Linked DNA regions of Paracoccus pantotrophus. The protein of the gene in region 1 interacts with the protein of each later gene in a pairwise test. Links are inferred from orthologs where the notes say so. Each region holds a gene or a part of one and is shown on either strand. Other genes may lie near its edges. The genes, in order: trkA and ESD82_RS11155.

Region 1 (9,094 bases):
CTGCAATCGGGCCAGACCATCGCCGAACTGGCGCTGCGGCTGGGCTGCTCGCAGGCGCAGCTCGACCGCGCCTGCCGCCTGAGCCGGGGTCGCAGCGCGCTGGAGCTGCTCTACGACCTGCGGCTGCAATGCGCCAGCAAGGCGCTGCGCGACGGCGACTTGCCGATGGCGCAGATCGCGGCGCGGCTGGGCTATAGCGGACTTGGCCATTTCATGCGCGCCTTCTTGGCCGCGACGGGCCGCACGCCCCAGGCTTACCGGGCGCTGATGCGGGAAACCCACAGCCGCCCCGGCGATCGCCCCGCCGGCTGATTCCCGCGCCTTCGGGCAGCATCATGCGTCGCGCATCGTCCCGCCATGGGAGCCCGGCACGCCGCGGATCGGCGATGAGGAAACGGCACGCAGTCGGAAGACCTGCGGGCGAACGGAAAAGCCTGTCGGGGCAGGCAACTGCGCCACCCTTGTCGGCTGCGACTGGCGGCCGCGCTGCGGGTCGCGGTCATCGGGACGCAGATGAAAGGCCCGAGGGCACGAGAAAGGCTGCCGGGGCGGGCAGTCGCGCCGCCGGGCTTCGGCCAGCCAAGGCCCTTGTCCCTCGCCCAGCGAGAATTCGTCCTCAAAGCCCCTCGAAGGCCGCCCTTTGCCGGTCCGTCCAGCGCAGCCGCAGCCGCACCCCCTCTTCGGCGACCTCTTCGGCCGCGACCACGCCCTGCTCATGCAGCCAGGCCCGGCGCCGGCCGTCCGAATGCGGCAGCACCAGTTCGGCCTCGCGGCGCGGCTCGTCCAGCGCCTCGGCCAGCCGCGCCTCGACGGCGGCCAGCAGATCGTCCAGCCCCTCGCCCGACAGGGCCGAGATCGCCTGCACGCCCTCGGTGCGCGCATCGGTGCGCCGCAGGGCGGCACGGGTCTCGGGCGACAGCGCGTCGATCTTGTTCCAGACCTCGATCAGCGGCACGTCCTCCTCGACCCCCAGCGAATCGAGGATCTCGCCCACGTCGCCGGCCTGCTCCTCGGTCTCGGGATGGCTGATGTCGCGCACATGCAGGATCAGGTCGGCCGCCAGCACCTCCTCCAGCGTGGCGCGAAAGGCGGCGACCAGCTCATGCGGCAGGTCGCTGATGAAGCCCACCGTGTCGGACAGGATCACCCGCCGGCCGCCGGGCAGCACCATCTGCCGCATGGTCGGGTCCAGCGTGGCGAAAAGCTGGTCCTGCGCCAAGACCTCGGCCCCGGTCAGCTTGTTGAAAAGCGTGGATTTCCCGGCGTTGGTATAGCCGACCAGCGCGACGATGGGATAGGGCACCTTGGCGCGGGCCTTGCGGTGCAGCTCGCGGGTCTTGACCACCCGCTCGAGCTGCCGGCGCAGGCGCACCACCTGTTCGTCGATGGCGCGGCGGTCGGCCTCGATCTGCGTCTCGCCGGGACCGCCGACGAAGCCCAAGCCGCCGCGCTGGCGCTCCAGGTGCGTCCAGGCCCTGACCAGCCGGGTGCGCTGATAGGCCAGCGCGGCCAGTTCCACCTGCAAGACGCCCTCGCGCGTCTGGGCGCGATCCGCGAAGATCTCGAGAATCAGCCCGGTCCGGTCGAGGATCTTGACGCCCCATTCCTTTTCCAGGTTGCGCTGCTGGACCGGCGTCACCGGCCCGTCGATCAGCACCAGTTCCGCCCCCTCGCCCTCGGCGGCGGCCTTGAGGTGCTGGCCGATCTCCTCGCGCTTGCCCTTGGAGAACAGCATGCCCGGATCGGGATTGCGCAGCCGCGCCACCTCGGCCCCGGCCACCTCGATGGCGGGCAGCGCATGGGCGAGCGCCACCGCCTCCTCCAGCGCCAGCTCGGGCGAGCGGCGGGTGCGCGAATTGCCCAGATCGGGATGGATCACATAGGCCCGGGTCGGCCGCTCGCGGGTTTCCGACGGCTCGGCCAATCAGTCCTCGCCGTCATAGAGGCTGATCGGCTGCCCCGGCATGATGGTCGAGATGGCGTGCTTGTAGACAAGCTGCGATTGCCCATCGCGGCGCAAAAGCACGCAGAAATTGTCGAACCAGGTGATGACACCCTGCAATTTCACACCGTTGATAAGGAAAATCGTCACCGGGACCTTGCCCTTGCGCACATGGTTCAGAAAAGCGTCCTGGAGGTTCTGTTTGTCGCCGGCCATTCGGGGCACCTTGTTCTTATCGCTGGTTTTCAAGACTTAGGCGAGCGGGCAGCGGCTTGCAAGCATGTGATCCGGGCTAGCGGCGCCAATATTCGGGCGAAACCAGCGCCAGGATCGCCAGCGTCTCGACCCGTCCGACCACCATGGCCCCGGCCAGAACCGCCTTGGTCAGCCCCGGCAGCCCGGCCCAGCCCGCCCAGGGCGCCCCCGCCATGCCGGCCGAGCCCTGGAAGGTCGGTGTCAGCGGAATCGCGCCGGCCAGCGGGCCGGTATTGGTCAGCGCCGCGATGGACAGGATGGTGGCCGAATCGAACTCGATGCGCTGCAGCGAGATCAGCATCACCGTCACCGCGATGGAACTGGCGAAGAGCATGAAGAAGATGAAGGCGAGATAGGCCCCCTCGCGCCGCAGCCGCCGCGCCATCAGCCCGCCGCCGCCGACCGAGGCCGGGTGTACGATCCGCTCCAGCTCGCGCTCGGAATGGCGGGCGAGCGCATAGACCCTGAGCAGCTTGACGCCCCCCGCGGTGGTGGCGACGCCGCCGCCCATCATCGCCAGCCCCGCCAGCATCAGCCCGGGCGAGCTCAGCCCCGACCAGTTGCGCGCGCCTTGCCATTCGACCGAGTTCCAGCCGGTCGTGGTCAGATAGCTCAGCCCGTTGAAGATACCTCCCCATGCGGCCGAGGCGGCGCTGTCGAGCGTGTCCAGCACCCCCTTGGCCCCGGTCGGGGAAACGCCGATGGCCCCGGCGAAATGCCGCGCGAACAGCAGGACCGAGACCAGCAGCACCACGCCAGCGGCCATGCGCAGCTCGGGATCCTCGATCCAACTCTCGCTGGCCTTCAGCTCGCCGCCGCCGGGCCAGAAGCGGCGCGACAGCGCAGGGATCAGGAACAGGAAGATCACCACCTCGCCGGCGATGCCGCTGCCCTGCCCGGCGGGGCCGGCGACCGGGCTGATGCCGCTGGTCGACAGCGTGCCCATGGCGCGGGTCAGCGCCACCAGCCCGGTCTCGCCCAGCATCAGCAGCAGCGTCCACATCAGCAGAGTCAGCCCGGCATAGACCGGCAGCACCACCCGGCCCGCCCGCATCACCCGATGTGCCGGATCGGCCAGTTCGGTCTGGAAGGCGGGATGGGTCAGCGGGGCCAGGGCATCCGGGCCCTCGGCCGAGCGCGGCAGGCGCTCGAACCTTTCGCTGCGACCATAGGGCGAGGACATGATCTCGAATCCCCCTACCCGCAGGGGCGCCAGCAGTGCGATAGCCGCGACCAGCATGAACAGCCCGCCCAGCCAGCCGACCATGGCGCGCCACAGATGCAGCGGCGCCGGCAGCAGATCGGCCGAGTAAAGCGTGGCGCCGGTGGTGGTCAGGCAGGAGATCATCTCCCACCAGGCATTGAAGAAGCCGGTATCGGGCAAGGCCATGGCAAAGGGCACGGCCAGCATGGCCGGCAGCAGCACCATGGTACCCAGCATGGTCAGAAGCACGCTGCGCGCCCGCGGCCCCTCGGGCCGGTCGGCGGTCGCCAGCCCTAGGATCGCGGCCAGGATCACGAAAAGCCCCGCCGCGCCCAGGAAGATCGAGCCGATCTTGTGGCTGTCCAGCGCATGGGCGTAAAGCCCCGGCACCACCATCGCCAGCGCGCCGATGCCCCCCAGGATCACGATAAGCGGCAGGCGCAGCAAAAACCCCATCCCCGGCCTCAGAAGAAGTCGATCGAAACCTGCAGCAGGCGTTCGACCTCGGGAATGTCGGAGACGAGGGCAAAGATCACCACGATGTCGCCCTCCTCGATGCGCAGGTCGCCCGTCGGCTTGACCACGCGCTCGCCCTTGCGCACGGCGCCCATCAGCGCGCCTTCGGGAAACTCGATGTCGCGCACGGCCCGGCCGGCGATGGGCGAGGTCGAAAGCACCTGCGCCTCGATCACCTCGGCTTCGGCATCGCCGATGGAATAGATGTCGCGCACCCGTCCGTGCCGGATATGGCGCAGGATGGTCGAGACGGTACTGGCACGCGGGTTGATGAAGGCGTCGATGTCCAGAGGCTCCATCAGCGACATCAGCGTGGGGTCGTTGACCAGCGAGATCGCAAGCTTCGCGCCCGCCTGCTTGGCGCGCACCGCGGCCAGGATGTTGGTCTTGTCGTCGTCGGTGATGGCCAGGACCGCATCGGCGCGCGGCACGGCCGCCTCCTCCAGCAATTCGGCCGACAGCCCGTCGCCGTTCAGCACGATGGTGCGGTTGAGCGCATCGGCCGCATCCTCGGCGCGGGCGCGGCTGCGCTCGATCAGCTTGACGCGGATGCGCTCGGGGCGCGCCTCGAGCGATTGGGCGACGGCCAGGCCCACATTGCCCGCACCGATGATGACGACGCTTTCCTGCTTGGCCATGGGCTTGCCGAAGATCTCCAGCGTGCGCGCCACGTCCTCGGTCAGGGTGAAGACATAGACCTGGTCGCCCTCGAAAAGCTGGTCGCCCGGCTCGGGCGCGAAGAGCTTGCCGCCACGCCGCACCCCGGCGACGATGGCGCTGAGGCTGATGAACATGTCGTTGAGCTGCCGCAGGGGCGTGTTCAGCACCGGGCTGTCAGGCTCGAGCGAGATCCCCAGCAGATGCAGCCGCCCTTCCAGGAAGGTCTCGGCATCGAAGGTCGAGGGCGCGGAAAGCCGCTGCATCGCCGCCCGCGCCACCTCGCGCTCGGGGCTGATGACGACGTCGATGGGCAGGTGGTCAGTGCGGTAGAGATCGGACCAGATCGCGTCCAGATAGGCCGAGCTGCGCAGCCGCGCGATCTTCCTCGGCACCTGGAAGACGGAATGGGCGACCTGGCAGGTGACCATGTTGACCTCGTCCGAATGGGTTGCGGCGATGATCAGGTCGGCATCGCGCGCGCCGGCGCGGTCCAGCACGTCGGGATGGCTGGCAAAGCCGGTCACGCCCTGCACGTCCAGCGCATCGGTGGCGCGCCGGATCAACTCGGCATTGGTGTCGATGATGGTGACATCGTTGCGCTCGCCCGCAAGATGGCGCGCGATATGCCAGCCGACCTGCCCCGCCCCGCAGATGATGATCTTCATTCCGGCCCCGGTTCAACCCCTTCGTGAAGCGCGATCCTAGCGCGGGCCGCAGGCGACGGATACAGCGAAAACATCAGGACCAGCCGTGCAGCCATACCGCCTGCGTCATCGCCGCATGGGTATTTGCAGAACGAAGAAGCCGTTAAGGATTCCTCAATCTTTTCCGCCTAGCCTGGTTGCGCGGTACAGGCTGGGGAGCCGATGACCGCGAACGGAGAAGTCGCCCCGGTCACCTGGCCAGAACCTGTCCCGCCTGATCCGCGGGGGTGGCCGGGGCGCAGTTCCCGTGCTTCTCTGTTCCATAAATACCCATGCGACCGCGCCACCGGCATGGCGCCGCCATCATTTCCCCATCAGTTCCTCCTCGACGCGCATGCCGCCGACGACGCCGAGCGACTTGAGCTTGCGATGCAGCGCCGAACGCTCCATGCCGACGAATTGCGCCGTGCGGCTGATATTGCCGCCGAAGCGGTTGATCTGCGCCAGCAGGTATTCGCGCTCGAAGAGTTCGCGCGCCTCGCGCAGCGCCAGGCTGGTGATCTGCGGGCCGAGCGCCAGGGCCTCGCTGGTGCTGGCGCTGCCGTTCTGGCCTTCCAGTTCCGAGGGCTGGATCGGCCCGGTGCCGTCGCCCAGGATCAGCACCCGCTCGATCACATTGCGCAGCTGGCGGATATTGCCCGGCCAGTTCATCGCCTGCAGCGCGGCGCAGGTCTCCTCGGGCAGCGCGCGCAGCGGCAGGCCCTGGCCGGCATGGAACTGTTCGATGAAATGTGAGGCCAGCAGCGGGATATCGTCGCGCCGCTCGGCCAGCGAGGGCACCGCCACCGGCACCACGTTCAGCCGGTCGTAAAGCTCCTGCCGGAAGCGGCCCGCGGCGATCTCGGCCGAAAGATCGCGATTGGTCGAGGAGATCACCCGCAGGTCCACCCGCACCTTGTCGGTGCCGCCGGCGCGCTGGAACTGCTGCTCGGTCAGCACCCGCAGGATCTTGGGCTGGGTGCCCAGCGGCATGTCCGCCACCTCGTCGAAATAGATCACCCCGCCATGCGCCTGCTCCAGGAGACCCGCCTCGATGCCGCGCTCGGGCGTTTCGCGGCCGAAAAGCACCTCCTCCATGTGTTCGGGCTCGATGGTGGCGCAGGGCACGGTGACGAAGGGTTCGCGCGCGCGCGGGCTGTGGGCGTGGACATAGCGCGCGGCGATCTCCTTGCCCGCCCCCGGCTCGCCGGTCAGCATCACCCGGCCGTTCGATTTCGCCACCTTGTCGAGCTGTTCGCGCAGCCGGCGGAAGGGCGCGGAATTGCCCAGCATCTCGGCCGCCCGTGCCTCGCCGCGCCTGAGCGTCGAGTTCTCGCGGCGCAGCCGCGCCGTCTCCATGGCGCGGCGGATCACCACCAGCAGCTGGTCGATGTTGAAGGGCTTCTCGATGAAGTCGTAGGCGCCCTGCTTGATCGCCGCCACCGCGATCTCGATATTGCCATGGCCCGAGATGATGACCACCGGCACCTCGGGATTGTTGCGCTTGACCTGCTTGAGGATGTCGATCCCGTCCATCTTGCTGTCCTTGAGCCAGATGTCGAGGATCATCAGCGCCGGCTCGGCCGCGTTCAGCTCGGCCACCGCCTGGTCGGAATTGGCGGCAAGGCGGGTCGAGAAGCCCTCGTCGCGCAGGATGTCGGAGATCAGTTCCCGGATGTCCCGCTCGTCGTCGACAATCAGAATATCGCTCATTTCATTGCTTCCTGCTCGTTTTTCTGGCGGCGCGCGGAAAGCCGCACCGGCTGGCGTTCGCGCGGCAGGCGGATTTCGGCCATGGCGCCGCGTCCTTCGGGGGTGTCGGTCAGCATCAGGCTGCCGCCGTGTTCCTCGACGATCTTCTTGACGATGGGCAGGCCGAGGCCGGTGCCGCCGGGCTTCATCGTCACATAGGGCTCGAACAGCCGGGTGCGGTCCTGCGGCAGGCCGGGCCCGTTGTCGGCGATGCGGATCGTCACCGCATCGGGGGCCGAGCGCAGCGAGACCCGGACCTGCGGCACCCAGCCCTCGGGCGGGTTCGCGCGCAGCTCGTCCAGCGCCTCGCCCGCGTTCTTCAACAGGTTGGTGAAGACCTGCCGCATCATGCCGGCATCGGCATCCACGATCACCGGCTCGTCGGGAATGTCCGAGACCAGCGCGCCCTGCAGCGCGTCGCGCTGCATCAGCTCGGCATCGCGCAAGAGCTTGGCGATGTCGGTTTCCTTGCGGTCCGGCTCGGGCATGCGGGCGAAGCGGCTGAACTCGTCCACGATCCGGCGCAGGTCGTTGGTCTGGCGGATGATGACCTCGGTATATTGCTCCAGCGCCTCGCGTTCCTCGCCGGCGATGGGGCCGAACTTGCGCTTCAGCCGTTCGGCCGAAAGCTGGATCGGGGTCAACGGGTTCTTGATCTCATGCGCGACGCGGCGCGCCACGTCGCCCCAGGCCGCCATGCGCTGCGCCGAGACCAGGTCGGTCACGTCGTCCAGCGCCACCACATAGCCTTCGAGGCCGCCGGCCGCGCCGCGCCGGATCGCCATGCGCACCAGCAGGCTCTCCACCCGACCCTCGCGGGTCAGGCGGATCTCGTCCTGCACCGATTCGTTCACGGATTGCGCCAGCCGCTCGAACAGCGGCGCGAATTCCGGCACCGCCTCGGAGAGCAGCCGGTCATGCGCCGCCGCCGGGTCGAGGCCCAGCAGCCGGGCGGCCGAGCGGTTCAGGAAGTCGATCTCTCCCGCCGCGTCGAGACCGATCACCCCGGCCGTGACCGAGGACAGCACGGAATCGAACAGCCGGCGCTGGTCGTCGGCAGCGCGATAGCTTTCGACCAGTTCCTGGCGCTGCTGCTTCAACTGCCGGGTCATGCGGTTGAAGCTTTCGCCCAGCGTCTGGATCTCGTCGCCGGTATCGGGCGCGGGGATCTGGAAGTCCAGGTTGCCCTCGCCCACCTGCTCGGAGGCCTCGGCCAGCCGGCCGATGGGCCGCGACAGCCGGTCGGCGAACCACAGGCCCAGCCACATCGCCGCCGCGACCAGAAGCAGGGCAAACCCCAGATACAGCAAGGAAAATTCGAACAGAACCCGGCCGCGTTCCTGCTCCAGGCGCTGATATTCGCCGACGGTCTGGCGGGTGTCGTCCAACAGCCCCAGCAGGCTGCCGTCCACGTCGCGCGTGACGTAGAGATAGCGGTCGGCCAGGGGCACCAGCGGCACCAGGGCGCGGAATTCGTTGTTCTGCCAATCCTCGATCAGCACCAGACCGCGCATCGCCGCCTCGTCAAACTGGGCGGGAGAGGGCTCCTCGTACCAGAACTGATAGCTGCGCTCGCCCCGCGCGCGGATGGTGCCGCGGCCATCGACGATATAGGCCTCGCGCAACCCGCGCTGGATCTGGCTTTGATAGTCCGACAGCAGCAGCCGCAGGTCGCCGTCGTCCAGCATCGGGTTCTGCCGCGCGGCCTGGGTCAGCGCCCCGGCCAGCAGCTTGGCATCGTTGGTCAGGTCGCGGCGATGCTCGTCCTGATAGGCCTCGGCGGCCGAGAGCGAGGTCGAGACCACCTGCTGCACCCGGTTCGAGAACCAGCCTTCCAGGCCGATGTTCACCGTCAGCCCGGCGAACAGCGCCACCAGCACCGTCGGCACCAGCGCGATGGTGGCGAACACGCCCACCAGCCGCATGTGCAGCCGCGAGCCCGCCGCCGACTTGCGCCGCGCCGCGACGATCCGCGCCATGCGCGCCACGACCAGGCCGGTCAGCACGATCAGGTAAAGCAGGTCCGCCAGCAGCACCAGCCGCAGCACCGAGCCGCCCGAGGTGGCGCCGGCGAACGGCCCC
Region 2 (9,108 bases), on another replicon or contig:
CTTCACGGCTTCGGCAAAGGGCGCGACCATCTGCTCGGGCTGGAACCAGCCCAGGTCGCCCTTGTTCGGGCCGGAATTGTCGGTCGATTTCTCCTCGGCCAGCACGCCGAAATCGGCGCCCTCGGCCAGTTGCTTGGCGATGGCCTCGGCCTCCTCCCTGGTCTTCACCAGGATATGGGCGGCATTGTATTCGACCCCGGGTTCGGCCTGGCCGCCGAAGGCCTGGTCATAGGCGGCTTTCAGCTCGGCCTCGTCCGGCTCGGCCGCGGCGATCTTTTCCAGCACCGAGCCGGCCAGATAGGCGCGCTTCTCGATCTCCAGCGCCACGGTATCGCGCTTGCTCAGCGGCTCGGCCGCCTGGGCCACGGCGGTCTGGCGGATCATCTGGTCCAGCATCAGATCCCACAGTGCCGTATCCGGCAGGCCCTGGGTCGCCTGCGCGTCCAGCCCCTGCCGCATGGCGACCATCTGGCCCAGCGTGATCGCCTCGCCATTGACGGTGGCGACGACCGTATCGGCATCCTGCGCCAGCACGGGCAGGGCCGAGACGGTCCCCGAAAGCAGCACGGAGACGGCAAGAAGCGGTTTCAGCATAGGTTTCCCCTTCATGGGACGGCGCGTCCACGCAGAGGTGAACGGGCGCAAGCGTTGACAGTGGGCCGGCCGGGGCATACATCCGGCGCAACCGAAAATGCGCGCCCGTCGCCGTTTTTCCGGCCCAAGTGATAGGGCAAGGCGAATGGTGCCGGCAAGTGGGCGGAACGTCCCGCGCACCCCCAGATACGCGATTTTGAAGGTTCATATGCTCGGCATCGGAAACTTGGCGAAACTGGTCTTTGGCACGCCCAACGACCGCAAGGTGAAATCGGTCCGGCCGCTGGTGGCCCAGATCAACGCGCTGGAGGAACAGTTCCGCGCCCTCTCCGATGCGGAACTGATCGGCAAGACCCGCGAATTGCAGGGCCGCGCGCAGGCAGGCGAGGATCTGGACAAGCTTCTGCCCGAGGCCTTTGCCAATTGCCGCGAGGCGGCGCGCCGCGCGCTTGGCCTGCGCGCCTTCGACACGCAGCTGATGGGCGGCGTCTTCCTGCACCAGGGCAATATCGCCGAGATGAAGACCGGCGAGGGCAAGACCCTGGTCGCGACCTTCCCGGCCTATCTGAATGCCTTAGCGGGCAAGGGCGTGCATGTCGTCACCGTCAACGACTACCTGGCGAAACGCGACGCGCATTGGATGGGCAAGGTCTTTGCGCAGCTCGGCATGACCACCGGCGTCGTCTATCCCTTCCAGCCGGACGAGGAAAAGCGCGAGGCCTATCGGGCCGACGTGACCTATGCCACCAATAACGAGCTGGGCTTCGACTACCTGCGCGACAACATGAAGGGCTCGATCGAGCAGATGACCCAGCGCGGGCATTTCTTTGCCATCGTGGACGAGGTCGACTCGATCCTGATCGACGAGGCGCGCACGCCGCTGATCATCTCGGGGCCCAGCCAGGACCGCAGCGCGCTTTACAAGACGCTCGACGCCTTCATGCCCGAACTCGCGCCCGAGCATTACAAGCTGGACGAAAAGACCCGCAACGCCACCTTTACCGAGGAAGGCAACGAATTCCTGGAAAAGCGCCTGCAGGCGGCGGGCGTGCTGCCCGAGGGCCAGACGCTTTACGACCCCGAATCGACCACCATCGTCCACCACGCCAATCAGGCGATGCGGGCGCACAAGCTGTTCATGCGCGACCAGCATTATATCGTGCGCGACGACGAGGTGGTGCTGATCGACGAATTCACCGGCCGGATGATGAAGGGCCGCCGACTGTCGGACGGGTTGCACCAGGCCATCGAGGCCAAGGAAGGCGTCGCCATCCAGCCCGAGAACGTGACGCTGGCTTCCGTCACCTTCCAGAACTATTTCCGGCTCTACGACAAGCTCTCGGGCATGACCGGCACCGCCGCCACCGAGGCCGAGGAATTCGCGGAAATCTACAAGCTCGGCGTGGTCGAGGTGCCGACCAACCGCCCGGTACAGCGCATCGACGAGCATGACCGCGTCTATCGCACCGCGACCGAGAAATACGCCGCCGTGATCGAGGCGATCAAGGAAGCCCATGCCAAGGGCCAGCCGATCCTGGTCGGCACGACGAGCATCGAGAAATCCGAGATGCTGTCGCAGATGCTGAGCAAGGAAGGCATCCAGCACAACGTGCTGAACGCCCGCCAGCACGAGCAGGAGGCCAAGATCGTCGCCGACGCCGGCAAGCTCGGCGCCGTGACCATCGCCACCAACATGGCCGGCCGCGGCACCGACATCCAGCTGGGCGGCAATGTCGAGATGAAGGTGATGGAGGCGCTGGCCGCCGATCCCGAGGCGAACCCCGATGAGGTCCGCGCCCGCATCGAGGCCGAGCACGCCGCCGAGAAGCAGGCGGTGCTGGATGCCGGCGGCCTTTTCGTGCTGGCGACCGAGCGCCACGAAAGCCGCCGCATCGACAACCAGCTGCGCGGCCGCTCGGGCCGCCAGGGCGACCCCGGCCGCTCGCTGTTCTTCCTGTCGCTGGAAGACGACCTGATGCGCATCTTCGGCTCGGAACGGCTGGACAAGGTGCTGTCGACGCTGGGCATGAAGGATGGCGAGGCCATCGTCCACCCCTGGGTCAACAAGTCGCTGGAACGCGCCCAGGCCAAGGTCGAGGGCCGCAACTTCGACATCCGCAAGCAATTGCTGAAATTCGACGACGTGATGAACGACCAGCGCAAGGCGATCTTCAGCCAGCGCCTGGAAATCATGCATACCGACGAGGTCGGGGACATCGCCGCCGACATGCGCGCGCAGGTGATCGACGACCTGGTCGACCGGCATCTGCCACCCCGCGCCTATGCCGAGCAATGGGACGTCCAGGGCCTGCATGACGCGGTGGTCGACAAGCTGAACATGGACCTGCCCGTCGCCGATTGGGCGGCCGAGGACGGCGTGGACCAGGACGGGATCCGCGAACGCATCCAGCAGGCCACCGATGCCTATATGGCGCAGAAGGCCGAGCAATTCGGCTCCGAGAACATGCGCCAGATCGAAAAGCAGGTGCTGCTGCAACAGATCGACAGCAAGTGGCGCGAGCATCTGGTGACGCTGGAGCATCTGCGCTCGGTCGTGGGCTTCCGCGGCTATGCGCAGCGCGACCCGCTATCGGAATACAAGACCGAGGCCTTCCAGCTGTTCGAGACCATGCTGGACGGGCTGCGCTTCGACGTGACCCAGCAACTGGCCCGCATCCGCCCGCTGACCGATGCCGAGCGCGAGCAGATGCTGCGCGAATACCAGCAGCAACAGGCGGCGGTCGAGGCGCAGATGCACCCCGAACACGAGGAAGCCGAGGGCGGCGAGGTCTCGGGCCGGGTCGCCGGCTTCGACGAGACCGATCCCACCACTTGGGGCAACCCGTCGCGCAACGATCCCTGCCCCTGCGGCTCGGGCAAGAAGTTCAAGCACTGCCACGGCGCGCTGGCGTGATTTGGGGGCCTTCGGGCCCCCTTCTTCATCCCGCCGCGAAGATGGCCGGCCCGGCATGGGTATTTGGAAAACGGTGAAGAGCCGGGCGCACCGCTTGGGCTTTCACCGTTTCTCAAATACTCATATCGCAACGGAGCAGCCGACCAGGCGCCGCTAATCCGGCACCAGCATGTAGCCGGTTCCGCGCACGGTCTGCAGGTAGCGCGGCTCCTTGGGATCGGGCTCGATCTTGCGGCGCAGGCGGGTGATCTGCACGTCGATGGCGCGTTCCGAATTCTCGCCCGCCTCCTCCGACGGGCTGCGGCCCAGATCCTCGATCAGCGCGCCGCGGCTGACCGGCTGGCGCGGCGTGTCGGCAAGGCGCCTGAGCAGCGCCTGCTCGGTTCCCGTCAGGCGCAGCGGCGCATCGCCCTGCCACAGTTCGCCCTTGTCGGCATCGTAGCGCAGGGGCCCCAGCGACAGGAACTTCGGCCCCTTGGGTTCGGTCGCCGGGATACGGCGCAGGATGGCGGCGATGCGCAAGAGCAGCTCGCGCGGCTCGAAGGGTTTCGGCAGGTAATCGTCGGCGCCGCTTTCCAGCCCCTCGATGCGGTCGCCCGTCTCGCCCTTGGCGGTCAGCAGCAGGATCGGCGTGGTCATGCGCCGGCGCAGGTCGCGGGTCAGCGAGAACCCGTCCTCGCCCGGCATCATCACGTCGAGCACGATCAGGTCGAAATCCAGCCCGTCAAGCAGGCGCCGGGCATGGGCGGCGTCGCGCGCCGTGGTCACCAGGAAACCGTTGCGCATCAGGAAGCGGCGCAGCAGGCTGCGGATGCGTTCGTCGTCGTCGACGACCAAGATATGGGCGGCGGGCTGCGGATCGGAAGCAGGATCGGGAGCGGTCATGGCGACTCGGGCAGTTCTTTCAGCGCACGATACTGGCGCAGCGTGTCGCGGTCCATCATCGCCTCCAGCACCTGCCGGAAGCCCGCCACCGCCTGCGGTCCGGCGGCGCGATAGGCGGCGCGCATGCGGGCGCGCTGCGCCTCGGACAGACGGCGTTCCAGCGCCGCGCCCTTGTCGGTCAGGTAGAGCTGGCGCTCGCGCCGGTCGCGGCGGCCGATGCGGCTTTCGACCAGCCCGTCCTCGATCAGCGTGCGCAAGACCCGGTTCAGCGATTGCTTGGTCACACCCAGCACGTCCAGCAGCGCCGTCACCGTCAGGCCCGGCTCGCGATGGATGAAATGGATCGCCCGGTGATGGGCGCGGCCGTAATCCAGCTCGGCCAGAATCAGGTCGGGATCGGCGGTAAAGGCGCGATAGGCGAAGAACATCGCCTCGATGCCGCGGCGAAGCTGGTCATCGGTCAGGAACAGCAGGCTTTCCCCGCCTGCCGGCGCGACATTCACCTTGTTCTGCATGGCCTTCCCTTCGCTGCGTGGCCCTTATTACGTCAGGCTTGTTGACTTTCCAACCATGAATGGATAGCCCAGACCTCAAGTTGCGCAATTTTCTTTGCCAGACATGCTCTGACGGCGCAACATTCCGCAAACAGAACCGGCCGGAGGGAAAAATGGCGGGCGCATATGACGATCGTGACGGCAAGATCTGGATGGATGGCAAGCTGGTGGAGTGGCGCGAGGCGAATGTCCACATCCTGACCCATGCGCTGCATTACGCCAGCTCGGTCTTCGAGGGCGAGCGCTGCTACAGCGGCAAGATCTTCAAGGGACACGAGCATTCGCTGCGGCTGATCGAATCGGCCCGGCTTCTGGACATGCAGTCGCCCTATACCGCCGAGGAGATCGACGCGGCGAAAACCGCCGTGCTGGAGGCCAACGGCTTCAAGGACGCCTATGTCCGCGCGGTGATGTGGCGCGGCTCGGGCGAGGATATGGGGGTTTCGGCGCGCCGCAACCCGGTGCGCATGGCCGTCGCCGCCTGGGAATGGGGCAGCTATTACGGCGATGCGAAATGGCAGGGCGCCAAGCTCGACATCGCTAAGTGGAAGCGGCCCAGCCCCGAGACCATCCCCACCGCCGCCAAGGCCGCCGGGCTTTACATGATCTGCACCATGTCCAAGCACGCCGCCGAGGAAAAGGGCTGCTCGGACGCGCTGTTCATGGACTGGGAGGGCTATGTCGCCGAGGCCACCGGCGCCAATATCTTCTTCGTCAAGGACGGCGAGGTGCATACGCCGCTGGCCGACCGCTTCCTGAACGGCATCACCCGGCAGACGGTCATCCAGATGCTCAAGGACAACGGCACCGCCGTGCATGAACGCCGGATCAAGCCCGAGGAGCTGGCGGATTTCCAGGAATGCTTCCTGACCGGCACCGCGGCCGAGGTGACGCCGGTCGGGCAGATCGGCGACTGGCATTTCCAGGTCGGCGGCACCACCCGCAAGATCGCCGAGGATTACGAAAAGCTGGTCCGCAGCTGATCGCTGGACCGAAATGGAAACCCGGCCGGGCGGCAGCGCCCGGCCGGGTTCGCATTGCCGGGGCCGGGATCAGACCCGATGGCCGCGCTCGATCCGGGCAAATTCGGCGGCGCGGCGATTCGCCTCTTCGCTGTTGCGGATACGGGGCCGCATGCGCAGGGCGGCGATGGCCGGGTGAAGGCCGGATTCGCGTTCCTGCCGCGTATAGTATTGCGTGCGGCCGGAACTGCTTTCGTGACTGCGGTCTGCGATATGTCTGGTCATGTCGGTCTTCCTCCCGCGCGGGAGTATAGCGCGGATGCGGCGGCATTTCACCCCTTGCGGACAGGGCTGCGACCCTAGGCCGCCTTGATGCCGGGGGCAGCGGCCAGCATGGCGTGCAGCGCCACCGGATCCTCGTTGGCGCGCAGCTTGGCGCGCAGATCCTGGTCGCGCAGCGTGCGCGAGACCAGCGCCAGAGCCTTGAGGTGATCGACGCCCGAATTCTTGGGCGCCAGCAGCGCAAAGATCAGGTCCACCGGCTGGCGGTCCACCGCGTCGAAATCCAGCGGCTTTTCCAGCCGCAGGAACAGGCCGACCACATGCTCAAGCCCGTGCAGCCGGGCATGGGGCAGCGCGACGCCATGGCCGACCCCGGTGGGGCCCAGGGTCTCGCGCTCTTGCAGCGCGTCCAGCGTCTGCGCGGCGTCCACGCCATAGACGGCCCGCGCCTGTTCGGCAATTTCCTGGAACAACCGTTTCTTGCTGGTGGTCTGGCTCATCGTCCGCACGGCGGCGGGGGAGAGAATGTCGCTGATCTGCATGTCGCCCGAAAATTGTCAAGGCCCGGCCGCGGGCTGCGCGGCCGGGACGTTTGGTTCAACAAGACTGCCCTTCTGTGTCAGTCTAGCCCAGGTTGCGGGGGTCGATCCAGCCCACGTTGCCGTCGTCGCGGCGGTGAACCACGTTCACGCCCCCATGTTTCTCGTTGCGGAAGACCAGCAGCGGGCTGCCGGACAGTTCCATCTGCATCACCGCGTCGCCGACCGACAGGGTGGGCACGCGGGTCTCCATCTCGGCAATGATCATGGGTTGCAGGCCGTCGGCCTGCGTTTCCCATTCGTCCTCATCGGCGGCCAGCACATACATTCCCGCCTGCTCGAATTCAACCGGCTGGGTCCGGTCCTTGTAGTGGTCCTTGAGCCGGCGCTTGTAGCGGCGCAGTTGCTTGTCCATCCGTTCGCGGCATTGCTCGAAGGCCGCATAGATGTCGGTGGCCCCGCCCTTGGCCTGGGCGGTCAGCCCGGTCGAGAGATGCACCACGGCATCGCAGATGAATTCATGCGCGTTGCGGGAAAAGATCACCGTCGCATCCGTCGGGCGTTGCGAATATTTCTCAACGGTGGCACCGAGTTCGGTCTTGACATGAGTCGAAAGCGCATCGCCCACGTCGATCTGTTTTCCGCTGATCTGATAGCGCATGGTGGTCCGTCCTTTCGGTTGCCCGGCCTGGTCGTCACAGCCCTCGCGGCGGCACCGTCCGGGTTTCTTCGGCCCGGCGTCCTGCCCGGCCATATCCTCATTTGGTGATAGCCACGTCCCGGTGTCAACGGCTGCGCGCAAGGGATCGTCACGTCCTCGCGTTCAGTTCATGCGGAAGGTTTCGCCCAGGTAGACGCGGCGGACCTGCGGGTCGGCCACGATCTCGGCCGTGGTGCCGGCTTTCAGCACATGGCCGTCGTGCAGGATATAGGCGCGGTCGACGATTTCCAGCGTCTCGCGGACGTTGTGATCGGTGATCAGCACGCCGATGCCGCGGCTTTTCAGGTCGTGGACCAGGGCGCGGATCTCGCCCACGGCGATGGGATCGACGCCGGCGAATGGTTCGTCCAGAAGCAGATAGGCCGGATCGGCTGCAAGGCAGCGGGCGATCTCGACCCGGCGCCGCTCGCCCCCCGACAATGCCATGGCCGAGGCATTGCGCAGATGGCCGATCGAGAAATCGCCCAGCAGCTCCTCCAGCCGCTCGCGGCGCTGGTGGACATGCGGCTCGACCAGTTCCAGGACGGCCATGATGTTCTGCTCGACCGTGAGGCCGCGAAAGATCGACATCTCCTGCGGCAGGTAGCCGATGCCCATCTGGGCGCGGCGATACATCGGCAGGCGCGTCGCGTCCTGCCCGTCGATCAGCACCTGGCCCGAATCAGGCGCGACCAGCCCGGCCACGCAATAGAAGCAGGTGGTCTTGCCCGAGCCATTGGGCCCCAGCAGCGCCACCACCTCGCCGCGCTCCAGGTCCAGCGCCACGTCGCGGATCACCGGGCGGTTGCGATAGGATTTGCGCAGGCCGCGAACGCGCAGCCCCTGCTTTTCGGCCATGGCGTCAGTTCTCCGGCTGCAGGACGCTGCGCACCCGGCCCGAGGCTTCGGCGGTGCCGCTTTCCAGGTTCACCGTCACCTTGTCACCCGCCAGCAGGTTGCCGCCCTGGCTCAGCAGCACGTCGCCGGTCAGGACGATGGTGCCGGTCTCGACATCGTAATCGGCCGCCTGCGCCTCGGCCGCGTCCTCGCCGCTGGCCAGGGTGACGTTGCCCTGCGCGTGCAAGGCGCTGATGCGGCGCTGGTCGCCCTGGGCATAGGTCACGGTCACGCTGTCCGCCGCAAGCCGCATGGCACCCTGGCCGATCAGCACATTGCCCGAAAACGTGGCCTGGCCGGATTTCTGGTCGACCGTCAGCGAATCGGCCGTGACCTCGACCGGTTCCTTGATATCCTGGGCGCTGCCAAAGCCCCTGGCCTGCCCCAGCGCCGGGCCCGCCGCCAGCATCAGCGACAGGATCACGGGCAAAAGCGGTCCGGGCCGGATCATCGGATTTCCTTTCTGGCGCCCGAAGGCCCCCTATGCGGCCGGCGGCGCCGGGTCATGGCCGGTATATCAAGCGGACTCCGCCGCTCAAATCAAGAACGTGATCGCCGCTGCCCTCCCCCGAGGGGCGAAACTCCATCCGCCCCGCCGTCAGCCGGCCGAAAGGGGCCAGCACATTGACCTCCTCCTCGGAAAGCAGCGTGCCTTCGGTGGTCGAGGCCAACAGTTCCGGTGCGGTCAGCACCCAGCCGTCGGCGGTGGTCATGCGCACCCCCTCGGCCAGCCGGACCTGCTGGTCGCGCATCGAGGCGGCCCCGGCGCTGACATCCGCCG

What was found.
Region 2: the proteins of trkA (region 1) and ESD82_RS11155 interact in binary tests that used the Escherichia coli proteins (3 or more experiments, as listed by UniProt). The link is inferred for Paracoccus pantotrophus from one-to-one orthologs.

The regions. Positions count from the first base shown.
Region 1 is NZ_CP044423.1:741,187-750,280, reverse strand. The notes cover bases 3,055-5,977. They hold trkA (Trk system potassium transporter TrkA), read right to left. Parts: upstream 5,243-5,977; coding sequence 3,866-5,242; downstream 3,055-3,865. Other genes in these bases: ntrX (nitrogen assimilation response regulator NtrX), read right to left, coding at 5,585-5,977; ESD82_RS03535 (potassium transporter TrkG), read right to left, coding at 3,055-3,857. Also shown: ESD82_RS03550 (helix-turn-helix domain-containing protein), read left to right, coding at 1-312; GTPase HflX, read right to left, coding at 617-1,924; RNA chaperone Hfq, read right to left, coding at 1,925-2,158; more of ESD82_RS03535, read right to left, coding at 2,235-3,054; more of ntrX, read right to left, coding at 5,978-6,973; ESD82_RS03520 (sensor histidine kinase NtrY-like), read right to left, coding at 6,970-9,094. UniProt on the Escherichia coli protein: Part of the constitutive potassium transport systems TrkG and TrkH. May regulate the transport activity of TrkG and TrkH systems. Binds to NAD(+) and NADH.
Region 2 is NZ_CP044426.1:152,072-161,179, reverse strand. Bases 5,002-7,938 are described here. They hold ESD82_RS11155 (PTS sugar transporter subunit IIA), read right to left. Parts: upstream 6,734-7,938; coding sequence 6,269-6,733; downstream 5,002-6,268. Other genes in these bases: lptB (LPS export ABC transporter ATP-binding protein), read right to left, coding at 7,554-7,938; hpf (ribosome hibernation-promoting factor, HPF/YfiA family), read right to left, coding at 6,816-7,391; ESD82_RS11160 (hypothetical protein), read right to left, coding at 6,000-6,194; ESD82_RS11165 (branched-chain amino acid aminotransferase), read left to right, coding at 5,061-5,930. Outside these bases: ESD82_RS11185 (peptidylprolyl isomerase), read right to left, coding at 1-594; preprotein translocase subunit SecA, read left to right, coding at 803-3,508; ESD82_RS11175 (response regulator), read right to left, coding at 3,662-4,393; ESD82_RS11170 (MarR family winged helix-turn-helix transcriptional regulator), read right to left, coding at 4,390-4,908; more of lptB, read right to left, coding at 7,939-8,288; lipopolysaccharide transport periplasmic protein LptA, read right to left, coding at 8,293-8,778; ESD82_RS11135 (hypothetical protein), read right to left, coding at 8,831-9,108. UniProt on the Escherichia coli protein: Seems to have a role in regulating nitrogen assimilation.